DNA from 3 places in the Marinobacter sp. R17 genome. Region 2 is predicted to be linked to each of the others. Evidence: riboswitches for the same ligand, from Rfam matches in the RefSeq annotation. Region 2 holds a riboswitch; each other region holds the start of a gene.
What was found. A riboswitch is a leader RNA that binds a small molecule or an ion and turns the genes downstream of it on or off. The one in region 2 is predicted to bind cobalamin.
Positions count from the first base shown of each region.

Region 1 (7,442 bases), on a different contig from region 2:
CCGATTCCCGTCTTCCCGCTTAACCCCTTTGCGCCTGACCGCTATACTCGGGGTCCTTTCGTTGTCCGGGTGAATCGTGCGGCTTTCAAGTCTCTGGCTACCAATCCTGCTGGCTCTCAATGTGGTGCTGTTCGGCCTCGCACTCGGCTGGGGATCGGCCAGTTTCAATCCGTTGGGCGTAATCGCGGGCGATGCTCCCCAATGGCAGACCGCCATTCTCTATGACCTTCGCCTCCCGCGAGCCGTTGCGGCCTTCGTGGTGGGCGGCATGTTGGCACTGGCCGGTGTGCTGATGCAGGTGCTGTTGCGCAATCCATTGGCGGAGCCCTACGTGCTGGGCATTTCCGGCGGGGCCGCGGTCGCGGCACTTGGTGCCATTACGCTGGGGTTGCAAGCCTGGTGGGTGTCCGGGAGTGCCTTTGTGGGCAGTCTGGCCAGCATGCTGCTGGTTTTCCTGCTGGGCGGCGGTCGCGGCTATGGTCGCGGCGATCGGCTCCTGCTTACCGGCGTGGTGATTGCCGCCGGCTGGGGAGCCTGCATCAGTCTGCTGCTGGTGCTCGGACCGGACCAGTCTCTGCGGGGGATGCTGTTCTGGCTGATGGGGGATCTCTCCAGGCCGGTGGCGCCCTGGTGGGGGCTGCCGGTCCTGGCGCTGGCGCTATTGGCGGCCTGGATGATGGCGCCGGCGCTGGATCTGCTGGCCCGTGGCGATGACCAGGCGGCGGTGCTGGGGGTGGAAATTCATCGTCTGCGGGCGGTCTGTTACATCACCGCGTCGTTCCTCACCGCCTGTGCCGTGACCCTGGCCGGGCCCATCGGTTTTGTCGGTCTGGTCGTGCCTCATCTCATGCGCCAGTGGCTGGGAGCCGGGCATCGGCGGCTGGTGCCTGCCAGCCTGTTGGCCGGCGGCGCACTGCTGATGCTGGCGGATACCTTCGCGCGGACCCTGATCGCGCCGCGGCAGTTGCCCGTGGGCGTGCTGACGGCGGCGGTTGGGGTGCCGTTGTTCTTGTATCTCTTGCGACGCCGGGGGGACAGCTAGATGGCTTCTTTGCAACTGGATGCTCTGGCCTTTGGGCGGGCCGGCAAAGCCCTGGCCCAGCCGTTGGATCTGCGAGCGGAAGCCGGCGAGGTCTGGGCGGTTCTCGGCGAGAACGGTGTTGGCAAGTCGTCACTGCTGCTGACCCTGGCGGGCCTGTTGCCGGTGGTTGCCGGCCGGGTCTGTGTTGACGGTGTGGATATCCGGCGTTGCCCGCGCAAGTTGCTGGCCCGCCGTATCGGCTTGTTGCTACAGCAGGCCCGGCTGGACTTTCCATTCACGGTCACCGAAGCGGTCAGTGCCGGACGCTATGCCCATCGGCAGGGTTGGCAGGCACTCGGGGCTTCGGATACGCCGTTCATCGAGGCGGCGATCCAGGCGTGTGGTCTGGAGGCGCTGGCCAGTGCACGAGTGGACCAGCTGTCAGGCGGCGAGCAGCGGCGGGTGGCCCTGGCGACGTTGCTGGCCCAGGATCCCGGGGTGCTGCTGCTGGACGAGCCGGCCAACCACCTGGATCTGCGTCACCAGGCGCGTCTTATGGCGCAGGTCCAGACGCTGGCCCATGACTCAGGCCGGCTGGTGTTCATGTCCGTGCACGACATCAATCTGGCTGCACGCCACGCCGATCGCATCCTGTTGCTCTACCCCGATGGCGGTCACGACGCCGGCCCGGCATCGGCCATGTTGACCGAAGAGTGCCTGGCCCGGGTCTTCAACCATCCAGTGGAACGGGTGGGTGAGGGCGCCCGTGCCCTCTGGGTACCACGCTCGGCATCGTAAGTGACGTGGGGCGGTGCTGTTGATGCAGCCGGTCGGATCAGGCCGGCACTTCCACCTTGCGGCCGCGGTAGGTGATCGTCCGCGTCCGCCCGCTGTCCTCGGTTGCCTCTTTTTCAGCCGGAGGGGCCGGTTCGGCCAGTTCCTGTCCCCGGTACATCCGGCGTTGGGTGTCGCTGTCACCGGCGTCAGGCAGGTGTTGGCGAAGTTCGTTCCAGGTTCGGGCCAGGTGATTGGAACGTGACTTTTCGGCGTAGTCCGCCAGGCGGTCTTCCAGGTGGTCGTCGGTCAGGTGAAGCTTAACGCCGAATTCCGCCAGGATCAGCTTGCGGCACTGATGGACGAGCTTGAGCAGCCCGCGATCCAGCAACCAATTGCGTTCTGGTGCTAGCGTCATCATGGTCGTTACCTCATTCAGTGGGTGCCCGGTTTATCGGCACCGTGGCCACTACATCGTGATCAGGTTCGGATGTGTCACGACATCCCGTTTTCGACGATAGGACGCAAGCTAAAATTGTGCCGGAAACTAAATGCTTGATTTAAAAGGGTCGTGATCAATCCGTGAAGATGCAAAATGCACTGATATAACGCGGTGTTCGTTTAAGGTGCACGCCAATAGCGAAAGGCCTCGTGCCCGACATTGACCTGAGGGGGTTCTGGGCATAGAGTGCCCGCCAGAAAGATGACAGCGTTGTCATCAAGAACGATCAGCAGGCGGTGCTCGCACGGCGAGTGAAACGGGAACCTGGTGCAATCCCAGGGCTGCCCCCGCAACGGTAAATGGTAATGACAGGTACATGGCCACTGGATCCCGAGATCCGGGAAGGCGTATCTGATCTCCAGCCAGACTGGAATGCCATGAGCCCGGAGACCGGCCGTCTGCCCAGTGTGGCGCTTCCTGTGAAGCGCGGCACGTCGCATGCGGTGTAGCGGAGGGCTTCACCGGTGGTCCCTCCAGCTCCCTGTCTGTCGGAACCGCTCCCGCCCTCTTCTCACCGGGTACTCCTGTTTTCTGTTGAGGGCGCACACCCGTGAGAATGACTTCGAACCTGACCCTGGGCCTGATCGTAGGCTGTTTGGCCCCCGGTTTGTCGGCCGAAACCCTGAATCCCATCGTCGTCACGCCGACGCGGACAGCGCAGACCGTGGACGAGACCAACGCTTCGGTGACCGTGATCAGTCGCGAGGATATTGAACGCAGCACGGCCACATCGGTGCAGGATGTTCTGCGTTCGGTTCCGGGTGTGTCCGTTACGGATACGGGGGGCGCCGGCAAACAGTCCAGCGTCTTTATCCGCGGCTCCAACTCGGATCACGTTCTCGTGCTGGTTGATGGTATGAAGGTGGGTGGCGCAACGGCCGGGACGGCGCAGCTGGAAAATATTCCGCTGGCCCTGGTGGACCACATCGAAGTGGTTCGCGGACCGCGCTCCAGCCTGTATGGTTCGGAAGCCATTGGTGGCGTGATCCAGATCTTCACCCGCCGCGGCACGCTGGATCCCGAAGCGATCTCGGAAGTCAGTGCCGGCAACAATGGTACGGCACGGCTGACGCAACACTTCTCGGGTACGGCCGGCGACACGCGCTACAGCCTGTCAGCGTCACTTTACGATACCGATGGCGTCGACTCGCAGCCGGCGAGTAACCAGCGCGACGACGATGGTTTTACCAGCAAGTCCGTCAGTGCCAGCCTCGATCAGCAGGTGACCGACGACCTCTCGCTGGGCCTCAACCTGATGCATGCCCAGGGCGAGAACGATTACGACGATGGAAGCCGTTACAGTACCAGTGATCAGCGCTACTGGAACGAGTTTATCCAGCAGTCCGGCCGTGTGTTTGCGGATTATTCGGTCTCTGACCGGGTCAGCCTGCACGGCCAGGTGGGATTCGGTCGTGAGACCAACGAGAATCACATCAATCTGTCGCCTTACTACGACTACGAAACCAAACGTCAGCAGTACCTGCTGCAAAGCGATATCGAGCTGACGGACTACCAGTTGCTGACGCTGGGCGTCGAGCGCATCGATGAGTCGGTGGATGCCTCCACCGACTACACTGAGGATTCCCGTTATAACAACGCCGCCTTCGCCCAGTGGCAGACCCTGAACCAGCCGCTGCATGTGGAAGCCTCCGCCCGTTACGACGATAACGAAGCGTATGGCGAGGAAACCACCGGGGCACTGTCAGTGGGCTATATGCTCAGCGAAGTGGTCATGCCTTATGTGAGCTACGGAACGGGCTTCAAGGCGCCGAATTTCAACGATCTGTATTCCCCGTTCGGGGCAAACCCGGATCTCAAAGCCGAGACCTCGGAAACCTATGAAGTGGGTATGAAGGGCAGTGCCGGGCGTCTGAGCTACGAGCTGTCGTTCTATCGCACCAATTTCGACGATCTGGTGGTGTTGGATTCCCTGTATGTGCCTTACAACGTGGGGAAGGCCACGGCGAAGGGGAGCGAGCTTAGCCTGGCCTACACCGGTATTGGCTGGTCGCTGGAAGCCGGCGCCGGCTACACCCGGGCAACCGATGACGAGACCGGGGATCCGTTAGGGCGTCGTCCCAAGTGGAATGGCCGCCTGGCGGGCAGCCGTACGTTTGGCCCGACCGAAGTCAACCTGGAATTGTTGGGTCGTACCGATTCCATCGATACGGCGGCGGGGGACGCACACGTGCCCGGTTATGTGGTGGCCAACCTCAGCCTGGGCTATGCCGCGACCGAGGCACTGAACCTGGGCCTGAAAGTCAGCAACCTGCTGGATCAGGAAGCGGTCACGGCCTACGGCTACGCCGGGCAGACCCGCCAGGTACTGGCGAGCCTGCGTTACACCTACTAACCCCGGTTTGAACAGGGGTGAGGCCTAGTGAGCCTCATCCCAGTTGTCCCCCACGCCGGCTTCCACCAGCAGCGGCACACTCAGTTCAGCCGCATTGGACATGCGCTCGGTCAGGCCCTGGGTGACCTTGTCCAGGGCCGACTCCTTCACTTCCAGGATCAGTTCGTCGTGGACCTGCATGACCATGCGGGCGTCCTTGGCGTGCGCGTCCAGCAGCCAGTCTTCAACGGCTACCATCGCTCTCTTGATGATATCGGCAGCCGTGCCCTGCATGGGCGCGTTGATGGCGGTGCGTTCGGCGGCCTGCTGCATCTGCTTGTTCTTGGCATTGATCTCCGGCAGATAGAGGCGCCGGCCATACAGGGTCTCGACGTAGCCCTGGTCGTGAGCCTGCTTGCGGATATCGTCCATGTACTGGCGCACGCCCGGGTAGCGGTGGAAATACAGGTCGATGTATTCCTGGGCCAGCTTGCGTTCGACGCCGAGCTGTCGGGACAGGCCAAAGGCGGACATGCCGTAGATCAGGCCGAAGTTGATCGCCTTGGCGCTGCGCCGCTGGTCCGAGGTGACGTTGTCGGTCGTGGTGCCGAACACCTCGGCGGCCGTGGCCTTGTGGATGTCCTTGCCGTCCGCAAAGGCTTTGAGCAGGCCTTCGTCACCGGACAGGTGGGCCATGATGCGCAGTTCGATCTGTGAGTAGTCGGCCGCGACCAGCTTGTAGCCGTCCGGCGCCACGAACGCCTGGCGGATGCGTCGGCCTTCCTCGGTGCGGATCGGGATGTTCTGCAGGTTGGGCTCGGACGATGACAGGCGACCGGTGGCCGCGACGGCCTGGTGATAGGACGTATGCACGCGACCCGTCCGCGGGCTGACCATTTCCGGGAGCCGGTCGGTGTAAGTGGACTTGAGCTTGCTCAGGCTGCGGTGCTCCAGGATCAGGTGCGGCAGCTTGTAGTCGTGAGCCAGCTCCTGCAGGACCGGCTCCGCGGTGGACGGCGCGCCCTTGGGCGTTTTCTTGACCACCGGCAGTCCCAGCTTCTCGTAGAAAATCGCCTGCAATTGCTTGGGCGAGCCGAGGTTGAAGGTTTCTCCGGCTTCCTCGTGGGCGGCCTTTTCCAGCTCGGCCATGCGTTCGGCCAACTGCTGGCTGTGGCGCTTGAGAGTGGCGGTGTCGATCATTACGCCCCGTTGTTCCATGCGCGACAGGACCGGCACCAGCGGCATATCGATCTCGGCGTAGACGGCTTCCAGGCGGCCTTCCTTCGCCAGACGCGGTCGCAAGGTCTGGTGCAGCCGCAGGGTGATGTCGGCATCCTCGGCGGCATACGGCCCGGCCTGTTCCAGATCAATCTGGTTGAAAGTCAGCTGTTTCGCGCCTTTGCCGGCAATCGACTCGAACGAGATCGTCGCCTCGCCCAGATACTTCAGGGCCAGGCTGTCCATGTCGTGGCGCGACGCGGTGGAATTGAGGACGTAGGACTCCAGCATGGTGTCCTCGGCGATGCCCTCCAGCGTGATGTCGTGGTTGGCGAGCACGTTCTTGTCGTACTTGAGGTTCTGCCCGACCTTCTTCTGTTTGGGGTCTTCCAGTAGCGGCTTGAGCGCGCCCAGCACCGTGTCGCGGGGCAGCTGATCGGGGGCGCCCATGTAGTCGTGGCCAAACGGCACGTAGGCGGCTTCGCCCGGTTCGATGGCAAAGGAAACACCGACCACTTCGGCGCTGCTGTAGTTCAGGCTGGTGGTCTCGGTGTCGAAGGCAAACAGGTCGGCTTTCTTCAGGCGTTTGACCCAATCGTCGAACTCGCCCTGGTCGGTGATGACGCTGTAGCGTTTTTCCGGCGCGTCCGGCGTCGTGTCGTCGTCCGCTGATTCGTCGCCATTGTCACTGAGCTCGGCGATCCAGGTCTTGAATTCGTACTCCTTGAACAGCGCCAGCAGCTTTTCGCGGTCGGTGTCGTCCGGCTTGACGTCCTGGATGCCGAATTCCAGATCCACATCGGTCTTGATCGTGGCCAGCTCCTTGCTCAGGGGCAGCTGCTCAAGGGCGTTGCGCAGGTTCTCGCCGATCTTGCCCTTGATCTCGTCGGCGTGCTCGATCAGGTTGTCCAGGGTGTCATACTGCTGGAGCCATTTGACGGCGGTCTTGGGGCCGCATTTGTCGACACCGGGAATGTTGTCCACCTTGTCGCCCACCAGGGCCAGGTAGTCGATAATCTGCTCCGGGGCGATGCCGAACTTGTCGGCCACGCCATCCCGGTCCATGGCGGTTTCGGTCATGGTGTTGATCAGAGTGACGTGATCGCTGACCAGTTGGGCCATGTCCTTGTCGCCGGTGGAAATCACCACGTCCACACCCTTGTCCGTGGCCTCGTACGCCAGGGTGCCGATCACGTCGTCCGCCTCCACATCGGGCACGATCAGTAGCGGCAGCCCCATGGCGCGGATGATCTCGTGGATCGGCGCGATCTGGGTGGCCAGGTCTTCCGGCATGGGCGGGCGATTCGCCTTGTAGTCTTCGTAGAGATCATGGCGGAACGTCTTGCCCTTGGCGTCGAAGACCACAACGACCTTGGAGCCGGGGAAATCCTGGTCGAGCCGGCGCAGCATGCTGATGACCCCCTTGATCGCTCCGGTGGGCTGGCCCTTGCTCGTGGTCAAGGGCGGCAGGGCGTGAAAGGCGCGGAACAGGTAGGAGGATCCGTCGACGAGAACGACTGGGGGCGTCTGCTTCTGGCTCATAGGTGCGGGATTCCGGAATCTGGTTGTGAAGATCGCTGTGTTGTGCAAATCTG
Region 1 is NZ_RHGZ01000045.1:123-7,564, forward strand. It holds gene EB809_RS20375 (FecCD family ABC transporter permease) at 77-1,042, shown strand; gene EB809_RS20380 (ABC transporter ATP-binding protein) at 1,043-1,819, shown strand; gene EB809_RS20385 (hypothetical protein) at 1,857-2,216, opposite strand; cobalamin riboswitch at 2,515-2,711, shown strand; gene EB809_RS20390 (TonB-dependent receptor domain-containing protein) at 2,854-4,650, shown strand; gene polA (DNA polymerase I) at 4,675-7,389, opposite strand.
Region 1: it holds a riboswitch for cobalamin, as region 2 does, so the genes downstream of both, EB809_RS20390 (TonB-dependent receptor domain-containing protein) here and EB809_RS08780 (CbtB domain-containing protein) in region 2, are expected to answer to the same signal.

Region 2 (7,442 bases):
CTGAATCGGTGATGGCCGCCTGGCGCGCGCTTTCGGAACGGTACGACGTGATCGTGGCGGAAGGGGCGGGCAGTCCGGCCGAAATCAACCTGCGCGCGAACGACATCGCGAACATGGGCTTTGCCGAAGCCGCCGATTGCCCCGTGTTGCTGGTCGGTGACATCGAACGGGGTGGGGTGTTTGCCCAGTTGGTCGGTACGCTGACGCTGCTCTCGGAAAGCGAGCAGGCTCGCATTGCCGGCTTCGTGATCAACCGGTTCCGGGGCGACGCGGGGCTGTTGGACTCTGGTCTGAGCTGGCTCACTGAGCGCACGGGCAAGCCGGTGGTCGGCGTTTTGTCCTACCTCAAGGGCCTGTTGCTGGACGCCGAGGACAGCGTCAACCTGGGCGGCGCCGAGGGGGGTGGAAAGCTTCGGGTTACCGTGCCGAGACTGCCGCGCATTAGTAACCACAACGACTTCGATCCCTTGCGGGCTCATCCGGAAGTGGATCTGCGATTCGTCGGCGAGGGCGAAGCGATTCCGCCGGGCGACGTCATCATCCTGCCGGGGAGCAAAAGCACCCGCTCGGACTTGGGCTGGCTGAAGGCGCATGGCTGGCCGGCCGCCATCACCCGGCACTTGCGTTATGGCGGCCATGTCTTTGGGATTTGCGGTGGTTTCCAGATGCTGGGGGAGTGGGTGGCCGATCCGGACGGACTGGAAGGCACGCCCGGAAACACCGAAGGGCTGGGCTGGCTGGCGATCAATACGCGCATGGTCTCCGGCAAGCAATTGCGTAACGTTACCGGAAGCCTCCACCTGGACGGTCCGGAGAACCCGGTGCCGCTGACCGGATACGAGATTCACAACGGCGTCACCACGGGGGCCGCACTCAACAGGCCGCTGGCTTATCTTGACGGTCGGCCGGACGGCGCGATCAGCGACGACGGTCAGGTAATGGGCACCTACGTGCATGGAGTCTTCGATCGCGCAGAGGCCTGTAAGGCGCTCCTGGCCCATTGGGGACTGCGCAGTCGCCGGGCCGTCGATTATCAGCAGCACCGCCTGCATCAGCTCGATCGACTGGCGGATCAGCTGGAGAAAGAACTGGATACCGACCTGCTGCGTCGGCTACTGAAACTGAACGGGGAAACGGTTTGATGTCCGCCGACAACGCCTTTACCGACGAGGAACGCAGCGGACTCTACCGCGCCATTTTCGAGCGCCGGGACGTGCGCTCCCAATTCCTGCCGGACCCGGTGCCGCCGGATGTGCTCGGGCGTCTTCTGGAAGCCGCCCATCACGCTCCGTCCGTGGGTTTCATGCAGCCCTGGGATTTTCTGGTCATCGAAAGCCGCGAGGTTCGCCAGCGTGTGCTGGATAATTTCGACCAGGAAAACCAGCGGGCCGCCGACAACTACACCGGCGAACGCGAATCCACGTACCGCAGCCTCAAACTCCAGGGCATTCTCGATAGCCCGCTAAACCTCTGCATCACCTGCGATCGCCGTCGCGGTGGCTCTAACGTCCTGGGCCGGAATTCCATCGTGGAAACGGACCTGTTCAGCACCTGCCTGGCCGTCCAGAACCTGTGGCTGGCGGCACGGGCGGAAGGCATTGGCGTGGGTTGGGTCAGCATCCTGGACCAGGACAAATTGGCGCAGGTGCTGGAGCTGCCGGAGGGGGTCTACCCATTGGCTTACCTGTGTATCGGGTATGTGAGTGAATTCCTGGACCAGCCGGAACTGCAGGCCAAAGGCTGGCGTTCCCGGTTGCCGTTGGATGAGCTGGTGCACCGTGACCGCTGGTCCGGCACGCTGGGCTCTGAGCATCCGCTGGCGGAGTGGCTTGCAGAACGGCCTGAACGGAAATAATCGTAAATTCGCCAGGATGCGTTGCGCCCGTCGTAAGAGTTGCATTACGATGGACGCCTTGAAGATGGGTGCCTCTCACAGAGAGGATAATCGGGAAGTATGGTGCGGCCTCACGGCCAATTCCATCGCTGCCCCCGCATCGGTAATGAAGATGTAGCCTGCACGAGCCACTGGCATTTGCCGGGAAGGCGTAGGCGACGAGACGGTCGACAGACCGTTTCCTCTTCGAGCCCGAAGACCGGCCCGTCACTTCGATCCATCCAATGACGGTGCGGCGGGCACCGGGGGAGATAACATGTCTGTAGTTTCCACGCCTTCCACGGAACGGGTGTCCCGTTCTGGTTCCCACGTTTCATCAGCCATCCAGCAGGGTGCGGTTGCGCTTTTCGGCGCGCTGATCCTTTATGCGGTGGGCTTCCTGCCGATGAGTGCCGCGCACAATGCCGCGCACGACACCCGGCACACGTTCGTTTTTCCCTGCCACTGAGCACGGATCATCACTGACAACCGCTGACGTTCGTCGGTCGACTTGCTGACCGGCCAACCGCGTCACGTGATTCTGTGTTTTCATCGGAGGGAAAACCATGTTCCGTTCATTGATCCTGGGCGCCTGTCTGGTTGGACTGATCCTGGGTCTGGCCATGACGGCCTTTGAAGCACTGGGCACGTCGCCCATCATCCTTGCCGCCGAGCAGTACGAAACCGCTGAGCCGGTAGCTCACCATCACGATCATGCCGATCACGACCACGGCGAGAGCGCAGGCCACCATCATGGCGATGACGCCTGGGCCCCGGCGGACGGCGCCGAACGCCTGTTCTACACCACGGTTTCCAACATCTGCGCCGGTATCGGCTTCGCGGCCATCCTGCTGGTCGTGATGAACCAGCTGCGGGAAAGGGGCCGAATGACCCCGAAAGTCCAGCAGGGTTTGTTGCTGGGCGCACTGGGATATCTGGCGGTGTTCATTGCGCCGTCGATCGGCCTGCCGCCTGAAATCCCCGGGGCCAGCGCCGCAGCTCTCGAACTCCGGCAAACCTGGTGGATCGTCACTGTGGTTTTAGCGGCGGCTGGACTCGGTGTCCTGTTTTTGGCAACGGGATGGAAGCGGCTCCTGGGTGTGCCGTTGCTGATCGCTCCGCAGTTTTTCGTACCGGTCCATGACGGACCGATGTTCGCCAATCCGGATCCCGAGGCGGTGCTGGCGCTGACCGAGCTGCATCACCGATTTATCTGGGCATCCGGGCTGGCCAATCTCGGGTTCTGGCTGCTGGCCGGCGTGCTGTGCGCCCTGGTGCTGAAACGTCTGGCGGACAAGGGGCGGTTGGGTCATGTCAACGCAGCCGTCTGAGTTTCCGTTCACGGCCATCGTTGGTCAATCGTCGCTGAAGACGGCGCTGATCCTGAACGCGATCAACCCGAAAATCGGCGGCGTACTGATCAGCGGCCCCCGGGGAAGCGCCAAGTCGACAATGGCCCGGGCATTGGCGGACATCCTGCCGATCGACGGTGAAGGCAGACGTTCGCCCTTCGTGAACCTGCCGCTGGGCACGAGCGAGGATCGCCTGATCGGCAGCCTCGACCTGCAGGGTGTGTTGGCCGATCAGAACGTACGATTCCAGCCCGGTTTGCTGGCGAAGGCCGACGGCGGCGTTCTCTACGTGGATGAAGTCAACCTGTTGCCCGACGCGTTGGTGGACTTGCTGCTGGATGCGGCGGCCCGGGGCACCAACGTGGTGGAGCGGGACGGGATCAGCCACACCCACTCAGCGCGCTTCGCCCTGATCGGCACGATGAACCCGGATGAAGGGGAGCTGAGGCCGCAACTGCTGGACCGTTTCGGGCTGTGCCTGGAGCTGGAACGCACGATTCCAAGGGCGGACCGGGTGGCCATCGTCCAGCAGCGGGAAGCTTTCGAAAACGATCCACTGCGTTTCTGCGCGCAATTTGAAGACCAGCAGCAGACACTCGCGAATCGTATTGTGCACGCCCGGGAAAGTCTGGCGTCTGTCACCACACCGGATTGGGTGTATCCCCACATCGCCGAACAATGCGAGGCGGCGGGCGTAGAAGGGCTGCGCGCGGACGTGACCTGGCACCGGGCGGCGCAGGCCCATGCCGCCTGGCGAGGAGATGGTTCAATCTCGCTGCACGATCTCGAGGCGGTCGAACCCTGGGTGCTCGCGCACCGGCGCACGACACCGCCCACGGAACCGCCGGCGCCCAAAGATGGCTCATCCGGATCAGATCCGCTCGATGGTCAGAATAGGGGGCATCAGGGTGATGGCCGAGAAGAACAAGGGCAGTGGGGCGCGCTTCCGCCCGAGGCCCAGCGTACCGAAGCCGTCGACTGGCACGCGCCACCGGCTTCACAGTCACAGCACAATGCCCACCAGCGGACGACAACCCCGGCCTCGAAAGCCCGCAAAGGCGATCACGCCGGACAGCGCCGCGCCCAACGCACCAACAACAAGCCGGACTGGTTTGCCACGTTGCTGACGAACCGGGGGCGCTGGCCGTTGCGTGAACTGCGCTTTCGCAAGGCCCGATCCGGCCAGCCCGTATTGCACCTGGTGCTGTTGGACACGTCCGGATCCACACTGGGTAAGCGCCTTCTGGGGCGGGCCAAAGGTATGGTGGAATCCGTCGCACACCAGGCTTATGCCGCCCGCGAGCAGATCGCCGTGCTGGCGTTCGGAAACGATGGCGTGCAGCCGGTCCTGTCGAGGCGTCGCGCCCCCAAGGCCATGGCCGACCGACTGGATGCGACCCATGGCGGCGGGGGAACACCCCTGCGCGCCGCCGTGAGCCGTGCGGCGCAGCTCATCCGGCAATGGCAGCGCCGCGAGCCGGGGCTGCATATCCGAACCTACCTGATTACGGACGGCCGCACGCGCCAACCCCTGCATGATTTACCCAGGCTGGGGGACTGCGTCGTCGTCGACACCGAACAGTCCGTCATCAAGCGAGGCCGCGGCCCGCAGATTGCTGAACAACTGGGCGCGCTGTACCAGACGCTGCCCGCCATGGAGGCCTTATGAGCGACACAACACACGCCAGCCGGATGCAAAAGAAAAAGGATGTGGTGGACGGCCGCATCGCCCGGGCCACAGAGGAACGGGGCGTGCTGATCCTGCTCAAGGGAAACGGCAAGGGCAAAAGCAGTTCCGCTTTCGGCACGCTGGCCCGGTCTCTCGGCCATGGTCAGAAAGGGGCGGTTATCCAGTTCATCAAGGGACGGCGGGAAACCGGCGAATACCGCTTTTTCCGGGAACACCCCAACCTTGACTGGCACATCATGGGCCACGGCTTTACCTGGGAAACCCAGGACCGGGAGCAGGACATCGAAGCGGCCCAGGCCGCCTGGAAGATTGCGGCTGACCTGCTCCGGGATCCGGCTTACCAACTCATCGTCTTCGATGAGATGAGTTACATGTTCAAGTACGGCTACCTGGATGCGGAACCGGTCGTGGCCGCTCTGCAACAGCGCCCCCGCCATCAGAGCGTGATTATCACCGGGCGCACCATGGCCCAGCCGCTGCAGGCGATCGCCGACACCATCAGCGTGGTGCAGGACGAACGCCATGCGTTTCGGGGTGGTGTCAAAGCCCAGGCCGGGATCGAATTCTGATGGGTGCTCCGGAGTCTCCCAACGCCGCTGGCAGCGCCCGTTGCCCTGCGGTCTTTATTGCAGCGCCTGCCTCGGGTCAGGGCAAAACCACGGTCACCGCCGCGCTGGCCCGGCTGCTCCGCAACCAGGGCAAGGTGGTGCGGGTCTTCAAGACCGGCCCGGACTACCTCGATCCCCAGATTCTGGAGCAGGCCTCGGGGCAACCGGTCGACCAGCTCGATCTCTGGATGGCCGGAGAAGCGTACTGTCGCCAGCGCCTCTATCAAGCTACCAAACAGGCGGATCTGATCCTGGTGGAAGGCGCTATGGGGCTATTTGACGGCGAGCCGTCCAGTGCGGATCTGGCCGCCCGCTTTGGCATTCCCATGATGGTGGTCATGGATGTCAAAGGCATGGCCCAGACCGCTGCCGCATTGATGACGGGCCTGGCCGGGTTTCGTCAGGACGTCCGTATCCTGGGACTGATCGCCAACAACTGCGGTTCACAACGCCATCGGGAGCTGATCGAACAGGCGCTCCCGGATTCGGTGCCCATGCTGGCCTGCGTGGCCCGCAATGCGGAGATGGCGTTGCCGGAGCGGCACCTGGGGCTGGTGCAGGCGGCGGAAATCCGGGACGACCTGGAAACCCGTTTCGATGCGGGCGCCCGGGCCCTGGAAGCTGAAGGGCTGGCCGCGTATCTGCTGGCCCAGCCTCCGGTGCATTTTGACGCCGCCGTGATCGATGGCGAAGAGAGCCTGCCGTCACTGTTGTTGGGTTGCATGGTTGCGGTGGCTCGCGACGCCGCCTTCAGCTTCATCTATCAGGCCAACCTGGACCTGCTGGAAGCCATGGGCGCTGAGCTTCGCTTCTTCTCGCCGTTAGCGGACCCCGCGGTGCCGGTCTGCGATGCCCTGTGGCTCCCGGGCGGTTACCCGGAGCTCCATGGTGGTCAACTGGCGACAAACCAGGCCATGGTGGCTTCCATTCGAGCCTTCCATGAGGCTGGCAAACCGATACTCGCGGAATGCGGCGGGTTGCTCTATTGCCTGCAAAGCCTGACCGATTACGACGGACAGACTCACCCGATGCTGGGCCTGCTGCCCGGCGATGGCTGGATGCGCGGCCGGAGCGGTTGCCAGGGCATGCAGACGGCTGACCTGCCCGAAGGCCCGGTACGCGCCCACGCGCATCATCGCTCCATTGCCGAGGGCACGCCCGAGCCGATCGCCTTTGGTCGCCGCCAGCGTCATCCCGCCCCCGGTGAAGCCATTTTTCGCCAGCGACAGCTGACGGCCACCTATCTCCACCTCTTTTTCCCGAACAATCCGGCGGCCATTGCCCGGCTGTTTGGCGCCGAAGCGCCACAGCCTGCAACCGTCGCTGAAACCGAGGAGTGCCAAGGATGCAACTGAACAAGATTCCCGCCACCGTCGTGACCGGCTTCCTGGGCAGCGGCAAGACCACGCTGCTGGCCAGCATCCTGCGACAGGTGACGGGCAAGCGCATCGCCGTCATCGTCAACGAATTCGGCGAGCAGGACATCGACTCCAACCTGTTGCGCAGTTGCGCCCTCGGCTGCGAGGACGAACAGCCGGTTGAAGGGGAAGAGAGCGGCATCTATGAACTGGCCAACGGCTGCATTTGCTGCACCGTGGAGGAGGAGTTCCTGCCGGTGATGAAGAAGCTGGTGGAGCGCCGTGCCGACATCGACCACATCCTGATCGAAACCAGTGGTCTGGCTCTGCCCAAGCCTCTCGTTCAGGCCTTCAACTGGCCGGACGTGCGCCAGCATTGCACGGTCGACGCGATTATTACCGTGGTGGATGGTCCCGCCGTGGCCGCAGGCCGTTATGCCAGCGATGAAGACAAGGTCGAAGCCCAGCGTCGCGCCGACGAGAACCTGGATCACGACCCGAGCCTTCGGGAATTACTGGACGATCAGCTCGGTGCTGCCGACCTGGTACTGGTCAGCAAGA
Region 2 is NZ_RHGZ01000009.1:88,946-96,387, forward strand. It holds gene EB809_RS08770 (cobyric acid synthase) at 1-1,142, shown strand, start outside; gene bluB (5,6-dimethylbenzimidazole synthase) at 1,142-1,855, shown strand; cobalamin riboswitch at 1,905-2,117, shown strand; gene EB809_RS08780 (CbtB domain-containing protein) at 2,151-2,342, shown strand; gene EB809_RS08785 (CbtA family protein) at 2,440-3,204, shown strand; partial or broken gene EB809_RS21170 (ATP-binding protein) at 3,185-4,219, shown strand; gene cobO (cob(I)yrinic acid a,c-diamide adenosyltransferase) at 4,891-5,484, shown strand; gene EB809_RS08800 (cobyrinate a,c-diamide synthase) at 5,484-6,878, shown strand; gene cobW (cobalamin biosynthesis protein CobW) at 6,869-7,442, shown strand, end outside.

Region 3 (7,442 bases), on a different contig from region 2:
TCCAGATACTGGCTGTTGGGAAAGCCGGTGACGGGATTAATGAATTTCTGCAGGGTCACGTCCGCCTGGGTGCCGGAGATCATGCGGGCAACGCCGGTTTGCGGATCGTGGTCACAGATCCCGCGGGCCACCATCCAGCGGTAGCCACCGCGGCCATTGGATAACCGGAACTCGGCCCGGAAGCGGGCCGTCAGGCCGTTGATGTGATCGTGCAGGGCCTGCCGGAAATCGGATCGGTCGGCGGGATGGATCATGTCGATCCAGACGTCCGGTTCACACCGCGCACCCAGACTGGGGCGGCCGCACTGCACCAGCCAGCGCTGGGACACCTGGATGCTGTCGGTCTCCAGGTCCCATTCCCAGACGCCGTCGTTGGCGCCTTCAATCACCAGATCCAGTCGCCGGGTTCGTTCGGCTACCCGCTCCTCCAGTTCGTCCCGGGTTCGCTCCAGCGCCTCCAGGTTGCGCCGGACCGATTCGAGTACGAAATTGGACAGCACGGACAGCTTCTGCACATCCAGGTCGTCCGACCCGGAGTTCACATGAAAGTCGAATCGCCCGTCGATCGCCTGGCACAGCTGGTCGGCAATCGCGTTGATTTCCTCACGCAGGCGCTTTTCCGAGTCAGTCAATGGCGGTCTCCGTGCGCAGGCAGAAGGTGCAGACCGGATCCCCCCGTTTCTGACAGGTCCGGACACTCAACTCGCCGGCCTCGCCGTATTCCTGCAACAATCGATCGAAGAGCGCCTCATACAGGCCGCACAGGCGATTGGGTGAGCCGTAGGTGACCACCAGATCCTCGCCCTCACGGCGAATGGCAAACTTGTCGCGCACCCGCTCACGACTGGCTTCGTTGCGCAGGCTGGACGCCAAGGTGTCATGAACGCGGGGCTGGCGTTCCAGAAAATCCCGCGCCGTTGGGGACATCCTGTAGAACATGGGAAACAGCCGACGCGATTCAACAATGAACGCATCGGCGTAGAGGCGATACAGGGCCTCCTCGTCCAGGCCGAAAACGGCCTGGGTCGCCTCGATCAGACGCAGGCACTCATCATCCGGATAATCCGTATCGATCCGGAAATCCGGCACGTCTGCCAATCCGGCCCGGCGTGTGACGTCTGCGAGCGCTTTGGCCCCACCCTCGCGCTCAACCAGTTCCAATAAAATCTTCTGGATCAATCCAATCATACGGCTCGCTGCTCAACGACGGCACCCCAAAGGTGCCTGAATAGCCCGGGCGCCGGGTCACCGGTCCGGAATCACAGTTTAGGCCAGCGCCTCCGGCTTTGCCGAATAATTCAGGCCATACCATCGGTTGACTATACGCTGGCGCTTGCCCCTCCCGATCAACCTGTTTATGCTCGACGCGTCGGTTTCCTCCGGGAATTAATAGGGAATTCGCCGCGGCCACGGCCGCGAACCGAAACTGCCCCCGCAACTGTAGGCGGCGAGCGACGTCCAATCACCAAGCCACTGGGATCCCCCGGGAAGGCAGGACGCGCCACGACCCGTCAGTCAGGAGACCTGCCGACCATCCGATTCACGACGCCGGGCGGGGTGCCCCGGGGAAAGGAAGGACCATTCCCATCATACGGATTCCTTTACAGCTTCCTGAACCCTCTTGCTATCGGCCGTGAAACCTTATTGTTATGTTATAACATAACCATTATAGTCGCTGCGCTTCGATAGCGATCCCAGGAGGTCACGTCATGTTGGTCACATTCCGTCTCACTGCTCCAGGGCGGTTCCCGTTCTGGCGACTCGTCCGCCGGTCCCTGCCGGTCCTGCTTACACTGACCGCGACCAACGCCGCGGCGGACCCGACCGCTTACCCATTGACGCTGGATAACTGCGGTCGGGAGATTCGCTTCGACGCCGCCCCGGAGTACACCGTCACCATCGGCCAGTCCGCCACCGAAACGCTCTACGCCCTGGGACTGGGCAATCGGGTGGCCGGCACGTCGGTCTGGTTCACCCCGGTACTGCCCCAGTTCAGGGCCATCAACGACCGGGTACCGCGCCTCGCCGACAACGACCCGAGCTTCGAGGCGGTGGTCAACAAACACCCGGACCTGGTGACCGTGCAATACGAATGGCACGTGGGCCCGACCGGTTCGGTGGGCACCCGCCAGCAATTCGCCGACCTGGGTATCGCCACTTACATCCTGCCGGCGGACTGCGACACCAAGGACAACGCCACCGGCGGTGATGGCACGCGGGTCGCCGCCTTCTCCACGCAGTCCATCTACAAGGGCATCCGCCAGCTTGCCACGATCTTTGACGTGCAGGACGCCGGGGAGGACCTGATCACCGACCTGAAAGGCCGGGAAACCCGGGCCATCGAACGCGCCCATGGGCTGGACCTGCCAAAAGACCTGTCCGCGGTCTTCTGGTTTTCGTCCACCGACCTGGCCGCGGCTCCCTTCGTCGCCGGTCGTCTGGGCGCGCCGGGCTACATGATGGACAAACTCGGCATCCGCAACGTGGTCGAGTCCGATGAGGAATGGCCAACCGTCGGCTGGGAGACCATTGCCCGGGCCGACCCGGACCTGATCGTGATCGCGCAGATGGACCGTCGCCGCTACCCGGCCGACGACATCCGGAAGAAGCTCGATTTCCTGCACAACGACCCCGTCGCCAGCCAGATGACCGCGGTGCGGGAAGGCCACATCGTACCGATGGACGCCCACGCCATGAGCGCCACCCTGCGCACGATCTTTGGCCTCGACTCCCTGTCGGACGCCCTGGCCGGAATGAGCTTCGACCGATGAGCCGCGTCATATCCCTGCCGGTGCCGGTGGCGCCGCGCCTGCACTGGCTGTGGCTGACCCCGCTGGTGCTGGCGATCGCCCTGGTGGCCGGCACCGCCATCGGCGAGACGCGGATTCCCGTGGACACCATTCTCAAAGTGCTGGCCAACCGCCTGTGGGATGCCGGTTACCCGGTTGACCGCATCGATGCCGGCATCGTCTGGAGCTACCGGCTCAGCCGCGCCATCGTCGCCGCCTGCTGCGGCGCCGGGCTGGCACTGACCGGGGTGGTACTGCAGGCGCTGCTGCGCAATGCGTTGGCGGATCCGTTTCTCATGGGGCTTTCGGCCGGGGCGTCGACCGGGGCGGTGGCGGTCACCGTGCTGGGTTTGGGCGCGGGTGCCATCGGCCTGTCAGCGGGCGCCTTTGCCGGCGCGGCCCTGGCCTTCGGCCTGGTGGTGGTGCTGGCCCACGCCGCCAGGCGGGGCATGCAGGCGGCCGGGGCGATCATCCTGGCGGGCATTGCCGGCGCCCAGCTGTTCAACGCGTTGACGGCCTTCATGATTGCCAAGTCGGCCAGCGCCGAGCAGGCCCGGGGCATCCTGTTCTGGCTGATGGGCAGCCTGTCCGGAGTGCGTTGGGACGACGTCGCCCTGGCGGTACCAACCGCCCTGGTCGGGCTGGGGGTGTGCCTGTGGTACATGCGCGCCCTGGATGCCTTCACCTTTGGCGCAGACAGCGCCGCGTCCATGGGCGTAGCGGTGCGTCCGGTCCGGGGCGTGCTGATTGCCGTGACCGCCCTGGTAACGGCGGTGATGGTGTCGATGGTTGGCGCCATCGGCTTCGTCGGCCTGGTGATTCCCCACGCCATGCGCCTGCTGGTGGGCAGCCGCCACGCCCGGCTGGTACCGGCTTCGGCCCTGGCCGGCGCCGTGTTCCTGGTCGGTTCGGACATCCTGTCCCGCATCCTGGTGCCCGGCCAGGTGCTGCCCATCGGCGTGATCACCTCGCTGATCGGGGCACCGGCGTTCGCCCTGATCCTGGTCCGGGGAGCGGGCAAGGCATGAAACTGACCGCCGAACATCTCGGGACCCGCATCCATGGCCGCACCCTGCTGGATAACGTGAGCCTGACCATCCGGCCCGGCGAAACCTTCGCCCTGGTCGGTCCCAACGGCTCCGGCAAGTCGACCCTGTTGCGGCTACTGGCTGGCCTGCGCCGACCGGCCCGGGGCTGCGTTCGCGTGGACGGTCGCCCGCTCGCCGGACTCAGGCGGCGCACCATCGCCCGGTCGATTGCCCTGGTCGAACAACAGGCCGAGACCAGCGACCGGCTCTGCGTGCGCGATGCCGTTGCCCTGGGTCGCACGCCGTTCCTGTCGCCGCTGCGCTTCTGGACGGACGAAGACGACACCCACGTTGACCGGGCGCTGGACGACGTCGATATGCGGCCGTTTGCCGACCGGCTCTGGCACACCCTGTCCGGCGGCGAACGCCAGCGGGTCCACATCGCCCGGGCCCTGGCCCAGCAACCCCGCATCCTGCTGCTGGACGAGCCCACCAACCACCTGGATATCCAGCACCAGTTGGCCATCCTCAGCCTGGTGCGGCGGTTGCCGGTGACCGTGGTGATCGCATTGCACGACCTGAACCAGGCGATGGCGTGCGACCGCGTTGGCGTCCTGGACGCCGGTCGGTTGGTGGCATTGGGGCCGCCTGAAGACGTACTCACTCCGGAGCGACTGTGGCAGACGTTCAGGGTGCAGGCCGACAGCATCGGCGACCCGCAGGACGGGCGGCGGATCCTGCGTTTCCGGCAGGCTCCCTGATCGCCCTTGGGGTCAATCGCCGCCCAGCAGTTTCCGGTAGGCCTTGAGGGTCTTCTCGTCCTCTACTGGATAATCCGGCGCCAGGGCCTGAAGCTGTTCGTCGACCAGGGCGGCCACGATGGACCGGGCAACGGACTTGCGATCGCCGGGGATGATGAACCAGGGCGCCTCGGCTGTGTGGGTGGCGGCAATGGCCTCCCCGGCACAGGCCAGCAACTCCTCCCGGCGCTCGAAGGCTTCCACGTCGGACGGATCGAACTTCCAGCGCTTGCGCGGTTCGTCGAGGCGCTTGATCAACCGACGACGGTGTTCATCGCCGCTGAGCCGGATCCAGCATTTGATGACCGTTGTGCCTTCCCGGGCGAGATGCGTCTCGAAGCTGCGAATGGCCTCGTATCGGGCCTGCCAGTTGTAGTCCTCCGGAGCATGGATCGGCCACAGGCGCTCGGCAATCACCGCCTCGTGATGACTGCGGTTGAAGGCCGCCAATTCACCATAGGCCGGCAGCAACGGGACGACACGCCAGAGGAAGTCGTGTCGGGTTTCCGCTCCCTGCGGCCGGGCGAAGGACCAGGCGTGGAAACCGGCCGGATCCATGTAAGTCGACAGCGTCCGGATCAGGCTGTCCTTACCGCTGGCATCGAGGCCGTGGAGGACCAGCAATACCGCCCGGGACCGGTTGGCCCATAGGCGGCGCTGGTACTCGCCGATGTTCTCCAGACTGGTATCCAGGGACGGAATGTCGTCGTCCCCGACATCAGCCGGGTAATCGTGCAGTGACGGCCGGGTTGGATCGTATCGCCAGCGCTCGTTGAACGGTGTGGTCATCATGGCATGGGCCTCGTCTGCGGATTGGGAGGGGCACTGTCCAAAATGGTAGACTGCGTCAGAATTCATTCCCAGTGACGCCACAGGCAACGTTCCGCTCATGAGCAAGAAACGACGCGACATCCCCGTTTTCGAGCAGCCGATCATCGAAACCCACTGCCACCTGGACTACCTCAAGGACCGCCCTCTGGCGGAAACCCTGGCCGAGGCCCAGCGGGTGAACGTGGAGCGGGTGATCACCATTGCCGTGGCCCCGGACAACCTGGCTACCGTCCGCAAGCTGACCGGCGAGGCGGACTGGGTGTACGGTACGCAGGGCATCCACCCCCACGAGGCGGAAACCTACACCGACGCCGTCGAGGCAGAAATCCGCGAGCACGTGGGCGGTGAGAAGATGGTCGCCGTCGGCGAGATCGGCCTGGATTACTTCTACGACAACGCCGATCGCACCGTGCAGCGGGATGTGTTCCGCCGCCAGCTGCAGATTGCCTGCGACACCGATCGCCCGGTGGTGATCCACAGTCGCGAGGCCGACGACGACACCATCGAGATCCTCAAGGAGTTCGAGGGTACGCTCAAGCGCCGCGGCGTCATCCACAGCTTCACCTCCGGTCCCGGCCTGGCCCGCTACGCCCTGGATCAGGACTGGTGCCTCGGGTTCAACGGCATTTCCACCTTCAACAAGGCGGAAAACGTGCGGGACATCATCCGCATGACGCCGATCGAGCAGCTGCTGCTGGAGACGGATTCACCGTTCCTGACGCCGGTGCCCTACCGCGGCCGGGAAAATGCGCCGTTCTACATTCCGTTCGTGGCGGAGAAGATCGCCGAGGTGAAGGATCTGCCCATCGAGCAGGTGCTCACCACCACCTACGCCAACAGCCTGCGGACCTTCTTTCCGCGGGCTGACATCTGAGGACGCGCCCAATTTAACCGCATTTTACGACCGGTGCCCCATGACAGTCGTCTAGAATCATAGCGAACGGTCCTGACATTTATTGCGTTTCAGGCAATCAGGTTCCTGCATTCCAGTGGGTGAGCATGATCAAGCGGATTCCTATAAAGGCACTGAGGGTCGGTATGTACATCACCGACCTGAACAACGACTGGATTCCCCACAACAACAACCGGCGCCGCGGCGTGATTCGGCGGGACGAGACGATCGAGAAGATCAGCCGGTTGGGTGTTTACCACGTTTACATCGATACGGACAAAGGCCTGGACTCTCCCGATGCCGTGCCGGCCGCCGCCGTTGACCAGCGCAACGAAACCCTGCTCCAGCAGGCCGGTGGCCTCAAGCCACTGATGAAACCCCGCGCGGCCCTGGACGAGGAAATCGTCATCGCCAAACGCATCCATTCCGAGACCCAGAGCCTGGTCGGCAACGTGATGCAGGACGTGAAGCTGGGCAAAGCGATTGATCTGGCCCCGGTGCATGAACTGGCGGAAAACCTGCAGGGCTCGGTGTTCCGAAACGCCAACGCCATGGCGTGCCTCGGCCGGATCCGCGAGAAGGACAACTACCTGCTGGAACACTCGGTCAACCTGAGTGTGCTGATGTCGATCTTCGGCAAGGCGATGAAACACCCGCTCGATGCCCTGCAACAGACGGTGGTCGGCGCCCTGCTGCACGACATCGGCAAGATCCTGACCCCCGACGCCATCCTGCACAAGCCCGGTCGCCTCAGCCCGGACGAGTTCGAGGTGATGAAGCAGCACGCCGTGCATTCCCACGACATCCTGGCCAGCACCGAAGGCATTGGCGAGCTCACCCTGCTGACCGCAGCCCAGCATCACGAACGTATGGACCGCAGCGGCTATCCCGCCGGACTCAGGGGAAACGAAATCTCCCTTTACGGACGCATGGTGGCCATCGCCGACGTATACGACGCCATCACCGCCAACCGGGTCTATCACAAGGGCATGACGCCCACCCAGGGGCTCAAGAAACTGATGGAATGGAGCGGCGATCACCTGGACCCGGAACTGGTCCGCCAGTTCATCCGCTGTATCGGTATCTACCCGGTGGGCTCCAT
Region 3 is NZ_RHGZ01000011.1:53,210-60,651, reverse strand. It holds gene EB809_RS09885 (putative bifunctional diguanylate cyclase/phosphodiesterase) at 1-632, opposite strand, end outside; gene EB809_RS09880 (heme NO-binding domain-containing protein) at 625-1,188, opposite strand; cobalamin riboswitch at 1,354-1,547, shown strand; gene EB809_RS09875 (ABC transporter substrate-binding protein) at 1,710-2,771, shown strand; gene EB809_RS09870 (FecCD family ABC transporter permease) at 2,768-3,817, shown strand; gene EB809_RS09865 (ABC transporter ATP-binding protein) at 3,814-4,578, shown strand; gene EB809_RS09860 (polyphosphate kinase) at 4,591-5,475, opposite strand; gene EB809_RS09855 (TatD family hydrolase) at 5,507-6,322, shown strand; gene EB809_RS09850 (HD-GYP domain-containing protein) at 6,448-7,442, shown strand, end outside.
Region 3: it holds a riboswitch for cobalamin, as region 2 does, so the genes downstream of both, EB809_RS09875 (ABC transporter substrate-binding protein) here and EB809_RS08780 (CbtB domain-containing protein) in region 2, are expected to answer to the same signal.